DNA from 3 places in the Mycolicibacterium thermoresistibile genome. Region 2 is predicted to be linked to each of the others. Evidence: riboswitches for the same ligand, from Rfam matches in the RefSeq annotation. Region 2 holds a riboswitch; each other region holds the start of a gene.

Region 1 (7,199 bases), 2.2 Mb from region 2:
ACCGGCCACCGCGCCGCGCGGGCGGCGGTGCTGGTCGCGGCGCTCGGCGCCGGGCAGTTCATCGGCCACTTCGCGTTGACGCTCACCGCGGGCGGCCACGGACATGGTCTGACCGCGCTGATGGTGGCCGCGCACGCCGCGGCCGCGGTGGCGCTCGGCCTGCTCATCGGGCTGGGCGAATATCTCTACCTGGTGGCCCGCTCGGTGCTGTGCTGGCTGCGGCTGGTGCTGCGCCCTGCCGGGCGGACCCCTGATCGCTCACCGCTGCGGGCGGCCAGACATGTCGCCGCGCAGTCTGTCCTGTGGTGCTCGGGACTGGGGATGCGGGCTCCCCCGCACCGGGGGTACGCCGGCGCCTGACGCCGAAGAGCTCTCCTGAACATCTCCTGACGCCCCGGTTCGTGGCCGGGCGTCTCACTTTGTGACGTCGCCGTCGACCGCCGACGTCTCCCGTCCCCGCCGACCCGGCCCGGCTGCTGCGTCGGCCCGTTCGTTCCGAAAGCACAAATCCCATGACCACCACTGGAGAAGACCGGGTGGACTCCGGCAGCCGCGTCCACCCCGCTACCCGGGCGCACCGTCACCCGGTGTTGGCGCTGCTGCGCCGGCTGCACTTCTACGCCGGCGTGTTCGTCGGCCCGTTCATCCTGATCGCCGCGGTGACCGGGCTGTTGTATGCGCTGATCCCGCAGATCGACGCCGCGGTGCACCGCCATGAACTGACCGTCGACCGGGTCGGCGAGCAGCGGCTGCCGCTGGCCGAGCAGATCGCCGCCGCCCGGGCCGCCCACCCCACGGGCGCGGTGTCGTCGGTCCGTCCACCGGTGACCGCCGAGGAGACCACCCAGGTGACCTTCGCCGTCGACCCGGAAACGTCAGGGGTGCCGGCGGATTACGCCCGCACCGTGTTCGTCGACCCCTACACCGGCGAGGTGCGCGGGACGTTGACCACCTACGGCCAGTGGATGCCGGTGCGGGCCTGGTTCGACGAGCTGCACCGCAACCTGCACCTGGGCGCCGTCGGCCGGCACTACAGCGAGTTGGCCGCCAGCTGGCTGTGGGTGATCGCGCTCGCCGGCCTGGTTCTGTGGGTGCGGCACCGCCGCCGGTCCGGGGGTCTGCGGCGGCTGGCCCTCCCCGACCGGGCCGGCCCCGACGGCAGTCCGAACAGCCGCAACCGGGCGGTGTCCCGGCACGCCGCGGTCGGGGTGTGGCTGCTGGTGGCGCTGCTCGGGTTGTCGGCCACCGGGATCACCTGGTCCCGGTACGGCGGCGCGTCGGTGGATCGGCTGCAGCAGCAGCTCAACTCGAAGGCCCCCGCGGTCGACACGTCGCTGAGCACCCCGGCAACCGGGCAGCACGGCCATGCCGGTCACCACAGCGGGACCGGTTCCGGTGACGAGCTGCTCGCCGGGGTGGACACGGTGCTGCGATCGGCTCAGCAGGCCGGGTTGGCCGGCCCGATGTGGCTGTACCCGCCCGCCGAACCGGGTGAGGCCTGGCGGGCCGCGGAGCGCAAGCGGGACTGGCCGACCCGCAATGACGCGGTGGCGGTCGATCCGGTTTCCGGGGAGATCACCGACCGGGTGGACTTCGCCGACTGGCCGCTGCTGGCCAAGCTGACCCGGTGGACCATCGACGCCCACATGGGAATCCTGTTCGGCGTCGTCAACCAGGTGGTGCTGATCCTCACCGCGGTCGGGCTGATCTACCTGATCGTGCGCGGTTACCGGATGTGGTGGCAGCGCCGGCCGGTCCGCGGAACGGCCTGGGCGGTCGGGCGGCCGCCGCTGCGGGGAGCCCTGCGCGCACTGGGCCCGCTGCCGGCGACGGTTCTGGTGCTGACCGCCGCGCTGGTGGGCTGGTTCCTTCCGCTGTTCGGGTTGAGTCTGCTGGCGTTCGTGGCGGTCGACGCGGCAGTCGCGTGGTACAAGCGCCGACGCACCTGAAGGCCGGGCTGAATACCGCTCCGACGCAGCCGGTCTGGCGGCCCTGCCCGGCGGAATCGCCGGGCAGGGTACCCTGAGCGGTGCAGCTGGTTTGCCGACGCGCCGCGGCGCATCGGCATCGAGTGGCGGATCCCTCCACGGACCGTCATGAGAGGGAACCCGGTGAGAGTCCGGGACTGTCCCGCAGCGGTGTGCAGGAACGACCGCCGTCATCGGCACTGGCCCGCAAGGGCTGGGAAGCGACGGCCAGTAGGAACCGAAGACGAATGCCTGCGAGTCCGAAGACCTGCCGGCTGTGCCGGGCGCGCCGCGTCCGGCGCGCATCGCCTCGTGGACTGGGCTGATGGCTACCGGCTGTCGGTCGGTGGGCGCCCAAAGGCGATGAGCATCCCCCGCACCGAAGGACGCCGAGTGACATCCCAAGCGACATCGCAACCGACATCCCGACCCACACCGCAACCGTTCCGGGCCACCGTACTGGGCACGCCACGCATCGGCCCCAACCGCGAACTCAAACGAGCGGTCGAGGGATACTGGTCCGGCAGGATCGACCGGTCGACGCTGCACGAGGTGGCCGCCGACCTGCGCCGCACCGGCAACGCCCGGCTGGTGGAGGCCGGGCTGGACTCGGTTCCGGTCAACACGTTCTCCTACTACGACCACGTGCTCGACACCGCGGTGATGTTGGGGGCTCTGCCACCGCGGGTCACCGGGAACGCCGAACTGGCCGATGACCTGGACCGCTACTTCGCCGCCGCCCGGGGCACCGACACCGTCGCGCCGCTGGAGATGACCAAGTGGTTCGACACCAACTACCACTACCTCGTCCCCGAGATCGGACCGGACACCACCTTCTCGCTGCATCCGGACAAGGTCCTCGCCGAACTGGAAGAGGCGCTGCAGCAGGGTGTTCCGGCACGTCCGGTGATCCTCGGACCGCTGACGTTCCTGGCGTTGAGCAAGGCCGTCGACGGCGGCCCGGAACCGATCGAACGGCTCGACGAGGTGCTGCCGCTGTATGCCCGGCTGCTGGGCCTGCTGGCCGACGCCGGGGCCGCCTGGGTGCAACTGGACGAACCGATCCTGGTCACCGACAGTCTGGCCGATGCGGCGGAGCTGGCCCACCGGGCCTACATCACCCTGGCCCAAACCCCCACCCGGCCCGGGATTCTCGTGGCGACGTACTTCGGTGAGCTGGGCGGCGTGCTGTCCGCGCTGGCCCGCACCCCGGTTGAGGCGATCGGCATCGACCTGGTCGCCGGCGCCGGTCAGCCGGTCGCCCAGGTTCCCGAACTCGCCGGAAAGCTCGTGGTCGCGGGGGTGGTCGACGGCCGCAACGTGTGGCGCACCGACCTGGAGGCGGCGCTGGGCACCCTGGCGACCCTGCTGGGCAGCACCGCCGCGGTGGCCGTGTCCACCTCGTGTTCCACACTGCATGTCCCGTACTCGCTGGACGCCGAGACGGATCTGGACGATTCGCTGCGCGGTTGGCTGGCGTTCGGTGCGGAGAAGGTGTCCGAAGTGGTCACCCTGGCCACCGCGCTGCGCGACGGCCGCGATGCCGTCGCCGACGCCATCGACGCGGCCAGGGCGGCGTTGGCATCCCGCAAGACCGATCCCCGGCTGCGCAACGAGCAGGTCCGAGCACGGCTGGCGGGCATCGCCGCCAGAGGGCTCCGGCGGGCGCCCGCGGCGGCGCGGCGGGCCGCTCAGCAGGAGCGGCTGCGGCTGCCGTTGTTGCCCACCACGACGATCGGCTCGTTCCCGCAGACCGTGGAGATCCGCAGGACCCGGGCGGCGCTGCGGTCCGGTGCGATCGACGAGGCGGAGTACACGCGGCGGATGCGGGATGAGATCGCCGCGGTCATCCGGCTGCAGGAGGAGCTCGGCCTCGACGTGCTGGTGCACGGTGAGCCGGAACGCAACGACATGGTGCAGTACTTCGCCGAACAGCTCGACGGTTTCGCCGCCACCCGGAACGGCTGGGTGCAGTCGTACGGCACCCGGTGCGTGCGGCCGCCGATCCTCTACGGCGATGTGGCCCGACCGCGGCCGATGACCGTCGACTGGATCACCTACGCGCAGTCGCTGACCGACAAGCCGGTCAAGGGCATGCTCACCGGTCCGGTGACGATTCTGGCGTGGTCGTTCGTGCGGGACGATCAGCCGCCGGCCGACACCGCCAACCAGATCGCGCTGGCCATCCGCGATGAGACGGTGGATCTGCAGGCCGCCGGGATCGCGGTCATCCAGGTCGACGAGCCGGCGCTGCGGGAGCTGCTGCCGCTGCGCGCCAAGGACCGCCACCTCTACCTGGCGTGGGCGGTGTCGGCGTTCCGGCTGGCCACCACCGGGGTCGGTGACACCACCCAGATCCACACCCATCTGTGCTATTCGGAGTTCGGCGAGATCATCGGCGCCATCGCCGATCTGGACGCCGACGTCACCTCGATCGAGGCGGCCCGCTCGCACATGGAGGTGCTCGACGACCTCAACGCCGCCGGTTTCGCCAACAGCGTCGGACCGGGTGTGTACGACATCCACTCGCCGCGGGTGCCGGCCCGTGCGGAGATCGTCTCCTCACTGCGGGAGGCGCTCAAAGCCGTTCCTCCCGAACGACTCTGGGTCAACCCTGACTGCGGGTTGAAGACCCGGCGGACCGAGGAGGTGGTCGCGTCGCTGCGCAACATGGTCGAGGCGGCCGAGGAGGTGCGGGCCGCGTTGTGAGCCCGCGTGCGACGGACCGGGGCCGACGGATGCCGGTCCCGCACCCCGGCGGGTGCGGGACCGGCAGCGTCACCGGGATCGCGCGCTCACCCTCACCGGGTGACGCGGACCCCACCGTCGGGGAGCCGCTCGGCGTGACCGGCCGGCATCGGCTCGGTGCTGCCGTCCGTCTTCACGAACACCCCCGCACTGTCGGGCGGGAGCGATGCGATGTCGAACCCGGGCAACTCGTGCGGAACCTCATCCCGCAACACCACCCGCTCGACCCCCTCGGGCAGTTCGGTGCGCAGCACGGGCCCGGGAGACGGGGCCGGGTCGGGTTCGGCGGAAGCGGCGCCGGCCGCGGCCAGCCCGGCGCAGATCACACCGGCCGTGACCGCGGCCCCACCGACCGCGGCGGCGGCGCGGCGCACCCACGGGTGACCAGGGGCATCTGCAGCATTCATCGGCGTATCTCCTCTCGTGGCGCGGTCCGGACGGTCCGGCCGCAGGGGATAACCAACCACGACGGCTGTTTCGCCGGCGTTTCCTGCCGCTTTTCGTGTGCGGTCACCCCGGCGCCGTCGGCGGCCGGCGCAAACACGAGGGAAACACGTCCGATTGCATCATGGCTGCATGCGGATTCTCGTCGTCGAGGATGAACCCGAACTCGCGGACGCGGTCGCGGACTGGCTGCGCGCGGACAGCCATGCCGTCGACGTCAGCCACGACGGGGACGACGCCCTGGAGCGTCTCGACGTCAACGATTACGACGTCGTGGTGCTCGATCGCAACCTGCCCGGCGTGCACGGCGATGACGTGTGCCGGCGTCTGGTGGCCGACGGTGCCACCGTCCGGGTGATCATGCTCACCGCGGCGGGGGAGATCGCCGATCGGGTGGACGGACTCAGCCTCGGGGCCGATGACTACCTGGTCAAACCGTTCGCCCTGCCCGAACTGGCCGCGCGGGTGCAGGCCCTCGGCCGCCGGACCGGCCCGGCTACGCCGCCGGTGCTGCGCTGCGCGGATATCGTCCTCGATCCGGCCCGTCGCACGGTGTTCCGCGCGGGCCGGTACGTGCCGCTGTCCAACAAGGAGTTCGGCGTGCTCGCCGAACTGATGCGCGCCGACGGTGCGGTGGTCTCCGCCGAGCATCTGCTGGAGAAGGTGTGGGACGAGAACGCCGATCCGTTCACCAGCGCGGTGCGCCTGACGATCCACAAGTTGCGGCGCAAGCTGGGGGACCCCACGGTGGTGCACACCGTCGTCTCGGCCGGGTACCGGGTGGGCTGGTCGTGAGGGGTCGATGGTCCGGTCGGGTGTCTCTGCGCGGTCGCATCACGATCATGAGCGCCGCGGTCTCGTGCGCGGCGGCGGCGCTGCTTCTTGCGATCACCTATGCGCTGGTCGACCTGCAGCTCTCCCGGCGAGGTCCGGTCGTGATGCGGCGGAGTCCGCCGGACACGGCGCCGGCGGAGCCGACCGGTCCGGAAGTGTCCGGGGTGGCGGCCTGGATGGACCGGCACCGCGCCGAATTACAGGAAGCCGCCACCAACTCGTTGTTGCTCTACGGGGCTGTCGCGATGGCGGCGGTGACCGCGCTCGCCGCCGTCGTCGCCTGGCTGGTCGCCGGCCGGGTCCTGTCCCCGCTGCACCGGGTCACCGCCACCGCACGCCGGATATCCCGGGCTCCTGCGTTGAGTTCGGGTCTGCGGGAACGGATTCAGCTCGCCGGGCCCGCTGACGAAGTCAAGGACCTGGCCGACACGTTCGATCAGATGCTCTGCCGGTTGGACCGCGCCTTCGCCGGGCAACGGCGATTCGTGGGTGACGCGTCGCACGAATTGCGGACCCCGGTAGCGGTGAGCCGGGCCATGATCGAGCTCGCGATGCGCCGTAACCCCGGGTCACCCGAGCTGATCCGGCTCGGCACGGATCTGTTGGAGGTCAATGAGCGCCTCGAGCGGCTCATCACCGGACTGCTGGCACTCACCAACGCCGAGAACGGGGTGATCGACGCCCACACCGTCGACCTCGCCGATGTGGCCGGCCATGCCGCGGCACAGCTGGCCGGCACCGCCCGCGCCCGATCGGTCGAGGTCGACACGACGTTGTCGGAGGCCGTCACACGCGGTGACGCGACCCTGCTGGAACGGCTCGCGCACAATCTCATCGAGAACGCCGTGAAGTACAGCGGCGACGACTCGCCACGGGTGGTCGTCACCACCGGATCGTTGTCGGATTCTCAGGTGTTCCTCCGTGTTTCGAACAATGGCGAGCCCATCCGCGACGAGGACCTGCCGACCCTCTTCGAGCCGTTCCGGCGGCTCACCCGCGACACCCGGGCCTCGGGAGCCGGGCTGGGGCTCTCCATCGCCGCGGCGATCGTGCAGGCGCATCAGGGCACGATCGAGGCGACCGCCCGACCCGACGGGGGCCTCACCGTCGAAGTCGTCCTGCCGGCTCCGGCGGCCGCACGACCCTGAGCCGGCCGCGGTCGTTAATGTGACCTCCATGACTACTGACGCGGACCGGGTCGCCGAA
Region 2 (7,199 bases):
TCACGACCACGATCAGGGCGGTGACCACCACACTCCGCACCCCGGATCCGGCGGCAGCGCCACGGCTGAATCCGGTCCCCGGCCGGTCCGCGCGCAGATCCGGACATCGCGCCCCTCGACCCCGGTTTCCAGAGGTCACGACAGCAGCCGATCCTCGCCGGAATCATCTGCAGCCGGCAATGATTCGCTCACGAAGCGGGATCCGGACGACTGACTGGCGACCGTTGGTGAGCGGGGTGGAGATCGTCGCACCTCCGACCCTCCGCCCCGCTCTCAGCCGCGCTACTCCAGCCAGTCGTTACCCGCCAGCCCCAGCTGCGTCACGTCGAGGCTCGGCGTGATCCCGGATTCCGGTGCCAGGCCGTGCTTCTCCAGCACCGACCGCAGGATCTCGGCGGCGTCGATGTTCAGCGGGCTGGACACCCACATCGCGTACGGCAGGTTGATGAACCGGTTCTCCCGGACCGCCCGGAGGTTGCGGCTGGCCGGATTGGCGCGCAGCGCCGCGATCTTCTCCTCGACGGTCTGGCCCGGATAGTCGACGAACACGATGAGATCCGGGTCCGCGGTGGCGATGCGCTCCCAACTCACCGTGGTCCAGGTGTCGCGGACGTCCTCGGTGGCATTGCGCGCGCCGGCGGCGTCGATGATGCCCTGCGGCCCACCGAACATCCCGGACGAGAAGATGGTGTCGGTGCCGCTGTCGAACAGGAAGACCGTCGGCTTGCGTTCGGGCTGCGGTGCGGCGCGCAGCTTTTCGAGTCGCTCGGCGATGTCGTCGGCGGCCCGGGCGCCCTGTTCGGCGTTGCCGGTGATGATGCCGATGTTGCGTAGATCGGTGTCCAGCGCGACCCAGGGATCCATGGTGCCGCGAGCCGCCTGGCCCGGCATCTGCCGGCACGCCTCGGACAGCTGATACACCGCGATCCCGTACCGGTCCAGAATCTCCGGGGTGATGCCGCGTTCCTCCCCCATCCCGTAGTTGTACCCGGCGAACAGCACCTGCGGTTGGGCGCCGACGATGTTCTCCAGCGTCGGACGCGACGGTGCGACCTCGTTGAGATCGTCGACCTGCGAACCGTATTCGAGGCGCAGCACGTCGACGTCCCGGGCCATCGAGCTGACGGCGACCATCGAATCCCGGGCGCCGGCGGCCAGCGTGATGGCGATCATGCCGCCGTCGTTGACGAACAGCCGCTCCACCGGATGCGGGAAGGTGACCTGCTCTCCGCAGTTGTCGACGGTGACGGTATCGGTGGTAACCGCCCCCGAATCCGAACCGCATCCCGCCATCAGGCTCGCGGCGATCCCGAACACCGCCAACAACCGAGAAGTCTGTGCCACAGTCATCTTCCTCTGTCAGATTTTCGTCGCGGATCGCGACACCGAATCGGCGTGGGAGAACAGCAGATGCGCACGCCCCGTCGTGGGGTGGCGGACGACGTCGCCGACGACGTCGAACACCTGTCGGAGCAACTCGGGCTCCAACACCTCGGCCGGCGGTCCGTGAGCGAGCACCCGGCCGTCGGCGACGACCGCGACCGCATCGAAATACCGCAGCACCAGGTCGAGGTCGTGCATCGCGGCGACCACGGTGCAGCCGAGCTCGTGAAGGATCTGCAACAGCCGCAGCTGCCATGCGGCATCGAGATGGTTGGTGGGTTCATCCAGCACCAGCACCGGCGTCTGCTGCGCCAACGCCCTGGCCAGCACCACCCGGTGGCGTTCCCCACCGGACAGCCGCGAACAGGGCCGGTCGGCCCAACTGCCCAGACCGACGACGGTCAGGGCCGCCCGCACGACGGTGCGTTCGGCCAGATCGGATCCCGACCACGGCGTGCGGTAGGGAATGCGCCCCAGGCCGACCGCCTCCCCGACGGTCAGCTCGCCGGACGGCTGTTCCTCCTGCCCCACCACCGCGATGGTTCTGGCCCGCCGCCGCGCCGACATCCGGTGCAGATCCTCATCACCGACCCGGACGGTGCCCGAAGCCGGTGTGTCCAGACCCGACAGCACCCGCAACAGCGTGGACTTCCCGGCCCCGTTCGGACCCACAACGGCCAGTCGGGTGCCGGCGGGAACCATCAGATCGACTTCGGACACAATGGTTCTGGCGCCCCGGCGACAATCCACACCGTGTGCGCTGAGCGGTGCGCTGGTCAGCGTGGCGATCATGTGGCGCCTCCGAACTCGTAGCGGCGCCGCCCCATGAGGAACAGGAACACCGGAGCGCCGATGAGACCGGTGACGATGCCCAGCGGCATCTCCCGCGGTGCGGCCAGTTCCCGGGAGACCACATCCACCCACACCAGAAACAGCGCTCCCGCGCACACCGTCACCGGAAGCATGGCGCGGTGCGTCGCGCCGACGATCAGCCTGGCTGCGTGCGGCACGATCAGCCCGATGAAACCGATGCCGCCGGCCACGGCCACCAACACACCGACGAGCACGCCCTGCATCGCGAACAGCCCGTTGCGCAGGGCCCGCACCGGGACCCCGAGCGATGCCGCGGTGTCGGACCCGGCCGCGTACGCGTCCAGCCACGAATGGATCAGCAACGCCCCGACCAGACCGATCGCCACCACGGCCGCGGCGAGCGGAACTTTGGCCCAGGTCGCCCCGGCGACGCTGCCGAGCAGCCAGAACATCACGCTCTCGGCCGCATGCGGATCCCCGGCGGTGAACACCAGCAGCGAGGACACCGCCATGTAGGCCGAGGACAGCACCACACCGGACAGGATCAACCGCAGCGCGGTGAGTCCGCCCTGGGCGCGGGCCACCGTGTAGACGGTGAGGGTCGCCGCCATCGCGCCGAACAGCGCCCCACCCGACAGCGCCCACACGCCGAACCCGGACAGCACGCCCAGCGTCATGACGGCCGTGGCGCCCACCGCCGCACCGGCGGACACCCCGAGCAGGTACGGCTCGGCGAGCGGGTTCCGGACGAGGGCCTGCATCAGCGCGCCGGCCAGGGCCAGACCGGCGCCCACGACGGCCGCCAGGATCGAACGCGGTAACCGCAACTCCCAGATGATGACGGCATACCCCGCATCGACCTCGGCGCCGGTGAGCCGTCCGAGCACGGTGCGCCACACCTCGCCCAGCGGAATGTGCTCGGCCCCGAAAGCGATCGACACGATGATGCTCACCACGGTGAGCACCGCGAGCACCCCGGTCAGGACTCCGGGCGACATCCGCCGAGCAGTGGGAACCGACGCTGCGCCGGTTCGATCACCCGTTCGCTCGGGCAGGGTCAGGGACACAGTGTCCGCACCCGGTGCTCCGGGCGGCGCTTCGAACGGCCGGATCGCCTGGATGAGTGCCGCCTGGCAGGTCGTCGTGGACACGGCACGGACACGCTGTGCGGAGGGCCGAGCGTCATCACGGATATCGCCTCTGTATGCCGGGGTATCTGATCGCGAGATACCGGTGGACACCAGCGAGGACGGCAGGTCTTCGGACTCGGGATCGCCCGGACGCGACGCCTTCCCGGATTGCTCCAGTGGCCGATGTCGGGTCCGTCCCCCATACCGCTGCGCGCCAGTCCCGGATTCGCACCGGGTTCCCTGGCATCCGCGTTGTACGGATGCGACCGTCCTCGAGGGCCGAGACTATCAAGCGTCTCCGGTCCCGTGCCGTCACCGGCCCGAATCGACCACCGCCACCACGTGGCCTTCGTCCGCGGATTGCTTGATCCCGGCCGCGATGACGAGGGCCGACAACACGACGGCGACCAGGAGAAGTGCCGCGACGTCGCCCCACAGATGCCCGATGTCGTGTCCGCCGCCGAGCGACTGGACCGCCATGATCGCGGCGTGGACGGCGCTGGAGACGACGGTGAACCAGATCAGGCTGAGGTGTGCCCCGGGCCGGCGGGCGGCGTTCCACAGGAACAGGCCCAGCGTCGCATACAGGCCGACGATCATCATGAAGTAGTCGGACTGGTACGGAGCGCCGGAATGCCATGACCAACCCGACGGCCACACCACCGCCAACGGATACAGCAGCATCACCGCCCCGAACACGACGAGCGCGATCTGCAGGAGCCTGTGGCTGATTGAGGGTGACTCGATTGAGGGTGACTGGGCCGACGGTGACAAGGCGCTCCCCAGGACGTGACGGACAGGCGGATTCAGTTTGGGTAAGCCACCACGTTGATGAGCACACCGTACGCCCGGCCCTCCCGCGACGCGGCGAAATCCTCTTCCGCGACGCGGCGAGATCGTCGACGCGCTTCCACGGCCTTCCATGGCGTGTTTGCATGGGGATCGCCGCCCCGCGGGCGTCGCTCGCTAACGTGTCCGCATGGTGCACCCGGCATTGACGATTCCCCCGCGGTGGGAGGACGTCACCCCCGAATGGATGACGGCCGCGATCTCGACCCGGCACCCCGGGGCGACCGTCGAACGGGTCACCCTCCTCCTGCGTGACGACGGGACCAATCGCCGGGCCCGCTTCGAACTGGCTTATGCGTCCGGCACCGGTCCCCGCCGGGTGTTCGTCAAGGCCGAGTCCGGCGTGCCCGGACGACGCGAGATCCACTACGAGAACGGCAACCTGTTCAACGAATCCTGGCTCTACCGAGCGCTGCTCGACGGGCGCACCGAACTGCCGCTGGAACATCCGCGCGCCTACGCCGTCGCGATCGATGAGTCCGCGCTCGACTACGTCATCGTCTTCGAGGATCTGCTCGAGCGCTCCGCCGATCCGCGCGACCCCACCCGCCCCCTGACGGCCGATCAGGTGGCCGACGGGTTGCAGGGGCTGGCCCGGCTGCACAGCCGGCACTGGAACCGGGTCGGCGACGAACCCGAACTCGCCTGGGTGCAGCCCTTCAGGCCGACCCGCGGCTGGACCGCGCCGATGACCGCGGCGCTGCCGCACGGCATCACCGCCGCCCGTGACGTGCTGTCCGACGCGGTGACTCACCTCGACGCCGACGGTCTGGTCGACGTGTGGACCGCCTACATCGGCGGCCTGGGCACCGGTCCGCAGACCTTCCTGCACGGTGACCCGCACATCGGCAACACCTACCTGCTGCCCGACGACACGGTCGGGTTCCTGGACTGGCAGGTGGTCCGCAGCGGGCACTGGTCCCACGACGTGGGCTATTTCCTGCAGAGCGCGTTGACCGAGGCCGACCGGCGCGCTCACGAGGCCGCCCTCCTCGCCCACTACCGGAATGCGTTGCAGCTCCCCGAGATCCGACGGCCCACCGCGGAGGAAGCGTGGCTGCGATACCGCGCCTCGGCCGCCCACGGGCTGCCGGTGTGGCTGATCACGCTGCTCAGCGATGCACACCCGACCGAACGCAGCCGCGCCCTGGTGCAGCGTTTCGCCGCGGCGTTCACCGATCTAGACACCCCCGCCGCGGTGCAGACGCTGCGCCGTACGTGACCGACCGAGAAAGAGATCCGCACATGGCATCGACCTGGACCGCCGACCGGCTCGGCGATCTGACCGGCCGGCGCATCATCGTCACCGGCGCCACCAACGGTGTGGGCCTGGGCACCGCTCGGCTGCTGGCCCGCGCCGGCGCACACGTGATCATGGCGGTGCGCAACACCGACCTCGGAGCGCGACGGTGCGCCGAGATCGGCGGCTCCACCGAGGTGATCGAACTGGATCTGGCCGATCTGTCCTCGGTGCGCTCGTTCCCGGACCGGCTCGCCGGACCGGTCGACGTGTTGATCAACAACGCGGGCATGATCGCCCAGCGACGCCGCGACAGCGTCGACGGTTTCGAGATCACGTTGGCGACCAATCTGCTGGGGCCGTTCGCCCTCACCAATCTGCTGTTCGACCGGATCGGATCGAAGATCATCACGGTCGCCTCCGATGCGCACCGCGCGGCCCGGCTTCATCTGCACGACATGCACTTCCGCAGCACCCGGTGGTCGCCGATGGGCGCGTACACCCATTCCAAACTCGCGGTCATGTTGTGGGGGCTGGAATTGGACCGTCGACTTCGGGCGGCCGGCTCACCGGTGACGAGCTATCTGACCCATCCGGGCTGGGTGTCGTCGAATCTGTCCAACGTGTCCCGGTCACCGGTGCTGGCGGCCGCGCACCGGATCGTCACCTCGGCCGCCGGAGTTCTGGGCAACGACATCGAGGCCGGGGCGGCGCCGACGCTGTACTGCCTCACCGAACCGATCCCTCCCGGCAGCTATGTCGGTGTCGCGGGCCGGTTCGGTCTACGGGGCGGGCCGGTGCTGATCGGCCGTTCTCCCGCCGCCTGCGACTACACGGCCGCAGCCGATCTGGTGGCCTTCGCCGAACGGGAGACCGGCACCGAATCACCGGTGTGACACGTCACGCCCGGGGGTGGTCACGCCGTGAAGGTGATGTGCAGCTCGGTCAGGCCCCGCAGCAGAAACGTCGGCTCGTACCGGTACGTGCGGTCACCGGCGGGTCCGTGCACGGTGTCGTCGATCGCCAGATCGCGCATCCGGTCCAGCACCCGTTCCACGGTGATCCGCCCCTCCACCCGGGCCAACGGGGCGCCGGCGCAGCTGTGGATCCCCCGCCCGAACGCGATGTGTTCCCGCACATTCCTGCGGTCGGGCCGGAACTCGTGCGGCTGCTCGAACTTTCGCGGATCCCGGTTCGCCGCGCCCAGGCACAGCATCAGCACGGTCCCGGCCGCGATCCGCACCCCACCCAGTTCGGTGGTCTTGCGGGCCAACCGGAAGTCCACCTTGGTCGGGCTCTCCATCCGCAGCGACTCTTCGATGAAAGTCGGGATCAATGACCGGTTCTCGCGCAACATCTGTTGATACTCGGGGCGTTCGCCCAGCGTCTTGATCGCCGAGCTGAGCAGTTTGGTGACGGTTTCCTGCCCGGCCGCGAACAGGAACGTGGCGGGCCGGACCACCTCGAGCAGTTCCGGTGTGGACCCGTCGGGATAGGTCGCCGCGGCCATCCCGCTGAGCACATCGCCGCGGGGTTCGCGGCGGCGCTCGGCGATGTACTCGCTGAACTTGTCGTCGAGGTACTCCAGCGGGTTGAGCCCCACCGGTTCGCCGTCGAGCGCTCCCACCCGCGAACCCGGCCGCGCATCCGCGCCGAGTGCCTGACGGAACTCCGCCCGGTCCTCCTCGGGGACGCCCAGCAGGTCGATGATCGCCATCGTCGCGAACGGTTTGGCGTATTCGGACAGGAATTCGCAGCGGCCGGCGGCGATGAACTCGTCGAGC
Region 3 (7,199 bases), 1.8 Mb from region 2:
TCGAAGCCCACGCCGGTGAACACCGCAACCCGGTGGCGACCGGGGCGTCGCTGCTGGAATTCGAGGTCGTGCTCGACGTTGCCGGAAGCGGCGCCGACGAGTAACGCCCGGCGGTCACGACGGCTCATCGGCCTGCTGGCCGCCGCTGTCCTGACCGCTGCCTCAGCCGGGGCCTGTGCCGACCGCGGCACGCCGCCGGCCGATGCCGCCTACGGCACCCACATCCCCACCGGCACCCCGCAGGGTCTGCGGGCCAAGCAGACCATGGACATGCTGAACTCCGACTGGCCGATCGGCGAGCCCTCGGTCAGCACCCTGGCGGCGCCCGAGCACGTCGCCGAGGTCACCGAGAGCATGGAGACGCTCTGGTGGGACCGGCCGATCACGCTCACCGCGGTCGACATCGGAGCCGGCACCGCCACCCTGCGGGTGCGCAACTCCTACGGCGCCGAACAGGACATCGAACTGCGCGTCGACGACGAGAGCCTCGTCGACCAGTTCGAGGTGACCCTGCGCCCGCCCACGATCGAGAACTGGGCGGACATCGACACCGAGCTGACCGAATCCGGGGCCCGGTACTCCTATCAGGTGTCCAGGGTGCTCCCGGCCCCGGGTGGCCGGCGGTGCGAACCGATCGCCGGCGCCAACACCGACCTGTCGCTGCCGCTCGCCTCCATCTTCAAGTTGTACGTGCTGTTGGCCGTCGCTGAGGCGGTGCGGGCCGGCACCCTGGACTGGGACGACCGGCTGACCGTCACCGAGCGGGCCAAGGCGGTCGGCTCGGCCGCACTGGACCATCTTCCGCCCGGCGCGCAGATCTCGGTGCGCGAGGCCGCCCAGCAGATGATCTCGGCCAGCGACAACATGACCACAGATCTGCTGATCGGCCGGCTGGGCACCGACGCGGTGGAACGCGCGCTGGTCGCCGCGGGCCATCACGATCCGGCCAGCATGACGCCGTTCCCCACCATGCACGAGCTGTTCTCGGTCGGCTGGGGTGAACCCGACCTGCGGGAGCAGTGGCAACACGCCTCCCCACAGGACCGGGCCGAGTTGTTACGGCAGGTCAGCTCCCGGCCCTACCGGCCGGATCCCCAACGCACCCACACCCCGGCGTCGAACTACGGCGCCGAATGGTTCGGCACCGCCAAGGACATCTGCCGGGTACACATCGCCCTGCAGGAGGCCGCCGTGGGACCGGCGGCGCCGGTCCGCGACATCCTGTCGGCCATTCCCGGGGTGTCGGTGGACCGGTCCACGTGGACCTACATCGCCGCCAAGGGCGGCAACCTGCCCGGTGATCTGACGTTCAGTTGGTACGCGGTCGATCACACCGGCCAGCCGTGGGTGGTGAGTTTCCAGCTGAACTGGCCGCAGTACCGCAGCAAGACCGCCGCCGGCTGGCTGCTGTCGATCGTGCATCAGGCGTTCGAACTCATCCCGGTCGGATGACCGCGCCATCCGGGCGGCCGCAGCGTCCGCCCGGTGTACGCTCTCACTGCCGCGGTGACGGGAACCCGGTGGGAATCCGGGGCGGCCCTCGCCACTGTGAGCGGGAAGTCGGTGTTCTCGATGCCACTGCCGGCGCGCACGCGCAGGTGGGAAGGCGAATACCGGCGTTCCGGCGCATCTCGACGCGCCGGTGCACCCGTCAGCCAGGAGACCGGCCGCGGGCACGGACACTATGCCCACGAGGTGCTGGGCAGAAAGGTACGCCTTCACCATGCACATCGCCGAAGGTTTCCTGCCGCCGGTACATGCGGTCGCCTGGACCGTGGCGGCGGCGCCGTTCGTGATCTACGGGGCCCGGCAGGTCGTCATCACGGTCCGGCGCCAGCCGTCGTCCGGGCCGCTGCTGGCGGCGGTCGGCGCGTTCTCGTTCGTGATGTCCGCGATCAAACTGCCGTCGGTGACGGGCTCGAGCTCGCATCCGACCGGAACCGGACTCGGCACGGCGATCTTCCGGCCACCGGTCATGGCCTTCCTCGGGTCGATCGTCCTGCTGTTCCAGGCGCTGCTGCTCGCCCACGGCGGGATCACCACGCTCGGGGCGAATGCGTTCTCGATGGCGATCGCCGGCCCGTGGGCGGGCTTCGCGGTCTACGTCGCGCTGCGCCGGGCCGGCGTGGGTGTGTTGCCGGCGGTGTTCGCGCTGGCCTTCGTCGCCGACCTCGTCACCTACATCGTCACGAGCATCCAGCTCGCGCTGGCGTTCCCGGCCGCCGAGGGCGGCTTCACGGAGAGCCTGGTCGAGTTCCTGGGGGTGTTCGCGCTGACGCAGGTGCCGCTCGCGGTCGTCGAAGGACTCATCACCGTGGTGCTCGTGCGCATCCTCATGCACGTGGCCTCCTCCGAGTTGCTGAGGCTGCGCTTCCTCAAGAGCCACGAAGTCCCCGCCGGGGCCGACGTCGAGCCCGGCTCCGAACGCGAGGAGGTCCAGCGATGAGCACCCGATCCGGTCGACCTGCCACCCGCAGATCCGTCGCACTCCTTGCGGCGCCACTGCTGATCCTGGCCGCCGTGATCGCCGTCGGCTCGATGTGGTACGGCTACGCACAGGACGCCGACGCGGAGTTCTCCGGTGCCGACGGGCAGGCCGAAGAGGTGATCGGCGCGATCGAAGAGGGCTACGAACCGTGGTTCTCGCCGCTGGTCGGCGAGCTTCCGGGTGAAGTCGAGTCCGGGCTTTTCGCACTGCAGGCGGGCATCGGTGGTATCGCACTGGGCGCCGCGGTCGGCTGGTACGCCGGGCGTGCACGCGGGCGCCGCGAAACCGCGCCGGCCGGTCCCGGACCGGTCGGGGAATCCGAAGGGGACCGTGGCGGCCACTGAGTCGCAACCGTGAATCCCCTCGATCTCAGCGCGGCACACAACCGGTGGTCGGGCGTCCCCGCGGCCGAGAAGCTCTGCTTCTACGGCGGGCTGTTGCTCTGCGCGATGCTGCTTCCGCCGCGCACCGGAGCGCCGTTGGTACTGCTGGTGGTCGCGGTCTCCACCCTGGTGTTCGCCCGGGTGCAGGTCCGGCTCTTCCTGCTCGCGATGCTGGGCCCGCTGGTGTTCATCATGCTCGGCGCGTTGCCGATCGCGGTGAGCCTGCGCGGCGGGCCGCACTGGGAGCCGGGCGGGGTCGATCTTGCGCTCGACACCGCTCTGCGGGCACTCGCCGCATCGGCCGCGACGATCAGTCTGGCCATGACCACGCTGATGGCCGACCTGCTCGACCTGGCCCGGCGGGCCGGGACTCCCCCCGCTCTGTGCCACGTGGCCGATCTGACCTACCGTCTGGTCGGCATCCTGTTGCGGTCCGCGCTGCGGGCCAGGGAAGCCGTCGGCCTGCGGTTGGGGCTGCGTCGGCCGCGTGACGCCATCACCGTGATCGGCACCCAGTTCGCACTCATCTTCATCCGCGGCACCGACCGCGCCAGGGCCATGTCGGAGGCGATGTCGCTGCGGGCGGATCCGGGGGCGACCGCCGTTCTCACCTCGGCCCGCCCGGTCCGCGCATCCCGTCTGGTGGGCACGGCGGCGCTGCTCGCCGCGATCGCCGCGGTGGCCACGCTGACCTGGCTGGGCTGGAAGGGGTGGCACGGTGTCTGACGACGATCCCGCCCTGCTCGCCCTGCGCGACGCCGGATTCCGCTATCCCCGCGGACCACGGGTCCTCGACGGCGTGCAACTGTCCATCGGCCCAGGTCAGCGGCTGGCTTTGGTGGGGGCCAACGGTTCCGGCAAGACCACGTTGTTGCGGCTCCTCGTGGGCCTGGCCAAGCCGACATCGGGAACCCTGCTGCTCGACGGCAACGTGGTCACCGGGTCCCGGGCGGACCGCAGACGGCTACGCACCCGGGTGCAGATGGTGCTGCAGGAACCCGACGATCAGATCATCGGCGCCACGGTTCGGGCGGACGTCTCGTTCGGGCCGCTCAATCTCGGCCTCGACCACACGGAAGTGCACGACCGGGTCGACGCGGCCATGGCCGCGCTGGGAATCACCGAACTCGGCGACCGGACTCCGCACCACCTGTCGTTCGGACAACGCAAACGGGTCGCCATCGCCGGCGCGGTGGCCATGCGGCCCAGCGTGCTGCTCCTCGACGAGGCGACGGCCGGTCTCGATCCGCGGGCGGTCGAGGACCTGTTGCGCACGCTCACCGAACTCTCCGACGCGGGTACCGCCGTCGTGCTGGCCACCCACGATGTCGACGTCGCGTGGCGCTGGTCGCAGGAAACCCTCGTGCTGCACGACGGGACCGTGCGCCGGGGCCCGACCCACACCCTGTTGTGCGACGAGGCACTGCTGACCAGGGCGAGGCTCATGCTGCCGTGGGGCGCCGCGGTGTCGCGGCGCCTCAACCGCCTCGTGCTCCACCCGGGCGAGGTGTGAGCTGCCGTAGACGGAATTCGGGCGGTCACCGATACCGGTGACCGCCCGAATCCGGTCGTGTTCAGTCGCCGGGGGTGCTCACTCGGTGGGAGCGCCCGCCGCCCCGGCGGCGGCACCGGCTGCCCCGGCCTTGGCGAGATCCGGTTCGGCCGGTGCGGCCGGCTTGGGCCCACCGGTGAAGGTGAACCGGGCATCCTCGCCGGCACCCTCGCCGTCCCAGTTCTCCACGTCGACCGTGATCAGCTGTCCCGGACGCAGCTCCTCGAACAGGATCTTCTCCGACAGCTGGTCCTCGATCTCCCGCTGGATGGTGCGGCGCAGCGGCCGCGCCCCCAGCACCGGATCGAACCCGCGCTTGGCCAGCAACTGCTTGGCCTTGTCGGTCAGCTGCAGATCCATGTCCTTGGCCTTCAGCTGGTTGCGCACCCGGTCGATCATCAGGTCGACCATCTGGATGATCTGCTCCTGCGTCAGCTGGTGGAAGACGATGATGTCGTCGATGCGGTTGAGGAACTCCGGGCGGAAGTGCTTCTTCAGTTCGTCGTGAACTTTCTGCTTCATCCGCTCGTAGTTGTTCTCGCTACCACCCTGGCTGAAGCCCAGCCCCACGGCCTTCGAGATGTCCGAGGTGCCCAGGTTGGAGGTGAAGATCAACACGGTGTTCTTGAAGTCCACCGTCCGGCCCTGACCGTCGGTCAGCCGGCCGTCCTCCAGGACCTGCAACAGAGTGTTGTAGATCTCCTGGTGGGCCTTCTCGATCTCGTCGAAGAGCACCACGCTGAACGGCTTGCGCCGCACCTTCTCGGTGAGCTGGCCGCCCTCCTCGTAGCCGACGTAGCCCGGAGGGGCACCGAACAGCCGCGAGGCGGTGAACCGGTCGTGGTACTCGCCCATGTCGATCTGGATCAGCGCATCCTCGTCGCCGAACAGGAACTCCGCCAGCGCCTTGGACAGCTCGGTCTTCCCGACCCCGGACGGGCCGGCGAAGATGAACGAGCCCGAGGGCCGCTTCGGATCCTTCAGGCCGGCGCGGGTGCGGCGGATCGCCTTGGACACTGCGCGGACCGCATCCTCCTGCCCGATGATCCGCTTGTGCAGCTCCTCCTCCATGCGCAGCAGCCGAGTGGTCTCCGCCTCGGTCAGCTTGAACACCGGGATGCCGGTCCAGTTGCCCAGCACCTCGGCGATCTGCTCGTCGTCGACCTCGGCGACCACATCGAGGTCACCGGCGCGCCACTGCTTCTCCCGCTCGGCGCGCTGAGCGACCAGCTGCTTCTCCTGATCGCGCAGGGCGGCCGCCTTCTCGAAGTCCTGCGCGTCGATCGCGGACTCCTTCTCGCGGCGCGTCTCGGCGATCTTCTCGTCGAACTCGCGCAGATCGGGCGGCGCGGTCATGCGGCGGATCCGCATCCGGGCGCCGGCCTCGTCGATCAGGTCGATCGCCTTGTCCGGCAGGTACCGGTCGTTGATGTACCGGTCGGCCAGGGTGGCGGCGGCGACCATCGCGCTGTCGGTGATCGAGACGCGGTGGTGCGCCTCGTACCGGTCGCGCAGACCCTTGAGGATCTCGATGGTGTGCTCCACCGTCGGCTCACCGACCTGAACCGGCTGGAACCGGCGCTCCAGGGCGGCGTCCTTCTCGATGTACTTGCGGTACTCGTCGAGCGTGGTCGCGCCGATGGTCTGCAGCTCACCGCGGGCCAGCTTCGGCTTGAGGATGCTCGCGGCGTCGATCGCACCCTCGGCGGCGCCCGCACCGACCAGCGTGTGCAGCTCGTCGATGAACAGGATGATGTCGCCGCGGGTGTTGATCTCCTTGAGCACCTTCTTCAGGCGTTCCTCGAAGTCACCGCGGTACCGGCTGCCGGCCACCAGTGAGCCCAGGTCCAGCGTGTACAGCTGCTTGTCCTTGAGCGTCTCCGGCACCTCGCCGGCGACGATGGCCTGCGCCAGCCCCTCGACCACGGCGGTCTTGCCGACGCCGGGCTCGCCGATCAGCACCGGGTTGTTCTTGGTGCGGCGGCTCAGCACCTGCATGATCCGCTCGACCTCTTTTTCCCGGCCGATGACGGGATCGAGCTTTCCTTCGGCAGCCGCCTGGGTCAGGTTGCGGCCGAACTGGTCGAGCACCAGCGACGTGGACGGATTGCCCGATTCGCCGCCCCGCCCGCCGGTGCCGGCCTCGGCGGCCTCCTTGCCCTGGTAGCCGCTCAGCAGCTGGATGACCTGCTGGCGGACCCGGGTGAGTTCGGCGCCCAGCTTCACCAGCACCTGGGCGGCGACGCCCTCACCCTCTCGAATCAGGCCGAGCAGAATGTGTTCGGTGCCGATGTAGTTGTGCCCGAGCTGCAGCGCCTCGCGCAGGCTCAGCTCCAGCACCTTCTTGGCGCGCGGGGTGAACGGGATGTGTCCGGACGGAGCCTGCTGGCCTTGGCCGATGATCTCCTCGACCTGGCTGCGCACCCCTTCCAGCGAAATACCGAGCGATTCCAGCGACTTGGCCGCTACACCCTCACCCTCGTGGATCAGTCCCAGGAGGATGTGCTCGGTCCCGATGTAGTTGTGGTTGAGCATCCGGGCTTCTTCTTGAGCCAGGACGACCACCCTGCGGGCGCGGTCGGTGAATCTCTCAAACATCGGTGGTTACCTGCTCTCCGTTACATAGCGCGGTACTCATCGCGACAACGCCGCGACAGCACCTGCCGTCCACTCTAATGGGCGGCGGCCCCAGGCGTCGGGTTGCCTTTCGGTTCGGCTCACCCGTCGGGCAGCCGCGGCGAATTGTTCGTCGCGCTATTTGCCCTGTACCCGGTGC

What was found. Region 2 has a riboswitch for cobalamin ahead of CKW28_RS11980 (FecCD family ABC transporter permease). Riboswitches for the same ligand answer to the same signal wherever they lie in the genome.
Region 1: another riboswitch for cobalamin. It lies ahead of metE (5-methyltetrahydropteroyltriglutamate--homocysteine S-methyltransferase); the one in region 2 lies ahead of CKW28_RS11980 (FecCD family ABC transporter permease).
Region 3: another riboswitch for cobalamin. It lies ahead of CKW28_RS20540 (energy-coupling factor ABC transporter permease); the one in region 2 lies ahead of CKW28_RS11980 (FecCD family ABC transporter permease).

The regions. Positions count from the first base shown of each region.
Region 1 covers NZ_LT906483.1:4,745,070-4,752,268, forward strand. The annotation lists gene CKW28_RS22590 (hypothetical protein) at 1-360, shown strand, start outside; gene CKW28_RS22595 (PepSY-associated TM helix domain-containing protein) at 513-1,949, shown strand; cobalamin riboswitch at 2,072-2,239, shown strand; gene metE (5-methyltetrahydropteroyltriglutamate--homocysteine S-methyltransferase) at 2,331-4,676, shown strand; gene CKW28_RS22605 (hypothetical protein) at 4,769-5,122, opposite strand; gene CKW28_RS22610 (response regulator transcription factor) at 5,292-5,954, shown strand; gene CKW28_RS22615 (sensor histidine kinase) at 6,002-7,141, shown strand; gene CKW28_RS22620 (acyl-CoA dehydrogenase family protein) at 7,170-7,199, shown strand, end outside.
Region 2 covers NZ_LT906483.1:2,561,664-2,568,862, forward strand. The annotation lists gene CKW28_RS23580 (hypothetical protein) at 1-31, opposite strand, end outside; gene CKW28_RS11970 (ABC transporter substrate-binding protein) at 283-1,350, opposite strand; gene CKW28_RS11975 (ABC transporter ATP-binding protein) at 1,360-2,175, opposite strand; gene CKW28_RS11980 (FecCD family ABC transporter permease) at 2,172-3,194, opposite strand; cobalamin riboswitch at 3,431-3,612, opposite strand; gene CKW28_RS11985 (DUF6632 domain-containing protein) at 3,639-4,073, opposite strand; gene CKW28_RS11990 (phosphotransferase family protein) at 4,306-5,397, shown strand; gene CKW28_RS11995 (SDR family NAD(P)-dependent oxidoreductase) at 5,421-6,311, shown strand; gene CKW28_RS12000 (cytochrome P450) at 6,332-7,199, opposite strand, start outside.
Region 3 covers NZ_LT906483.1:4,340,365-4,347,563, forward strand. The annotation lists gene mhuD (mycobilin-forming heme oxygenase MhuD) at 1-104, shown strand, start outside; gene CKW28_RS20535 (serine hydrolase) at 79-1,452, shown strand; cobalamin riboswitch at 1,488-1,686, shown strand; gene CKW28_RS20540 (energy-coupling factor ABC transporter permease) at 1,724-2,446, shown strand; gene CKW28_RS20545 (cobalt ECF transporter S component CbiN) at 2,443-2,832, shown strand; gene CKW28_RS20550 (energy-coupling factor transporter transmembrane component T family protein) at 2,842-3,597, shown strand; gene CKW28_RS20555 (energy-coupling factor ABC transporter ATP-binding protein) at 3,590-4,384, shown strand; gene clpC1 (ATP-dependent protease ATP-binding subunit ClpC) at 4,463-7,021, opposite strand.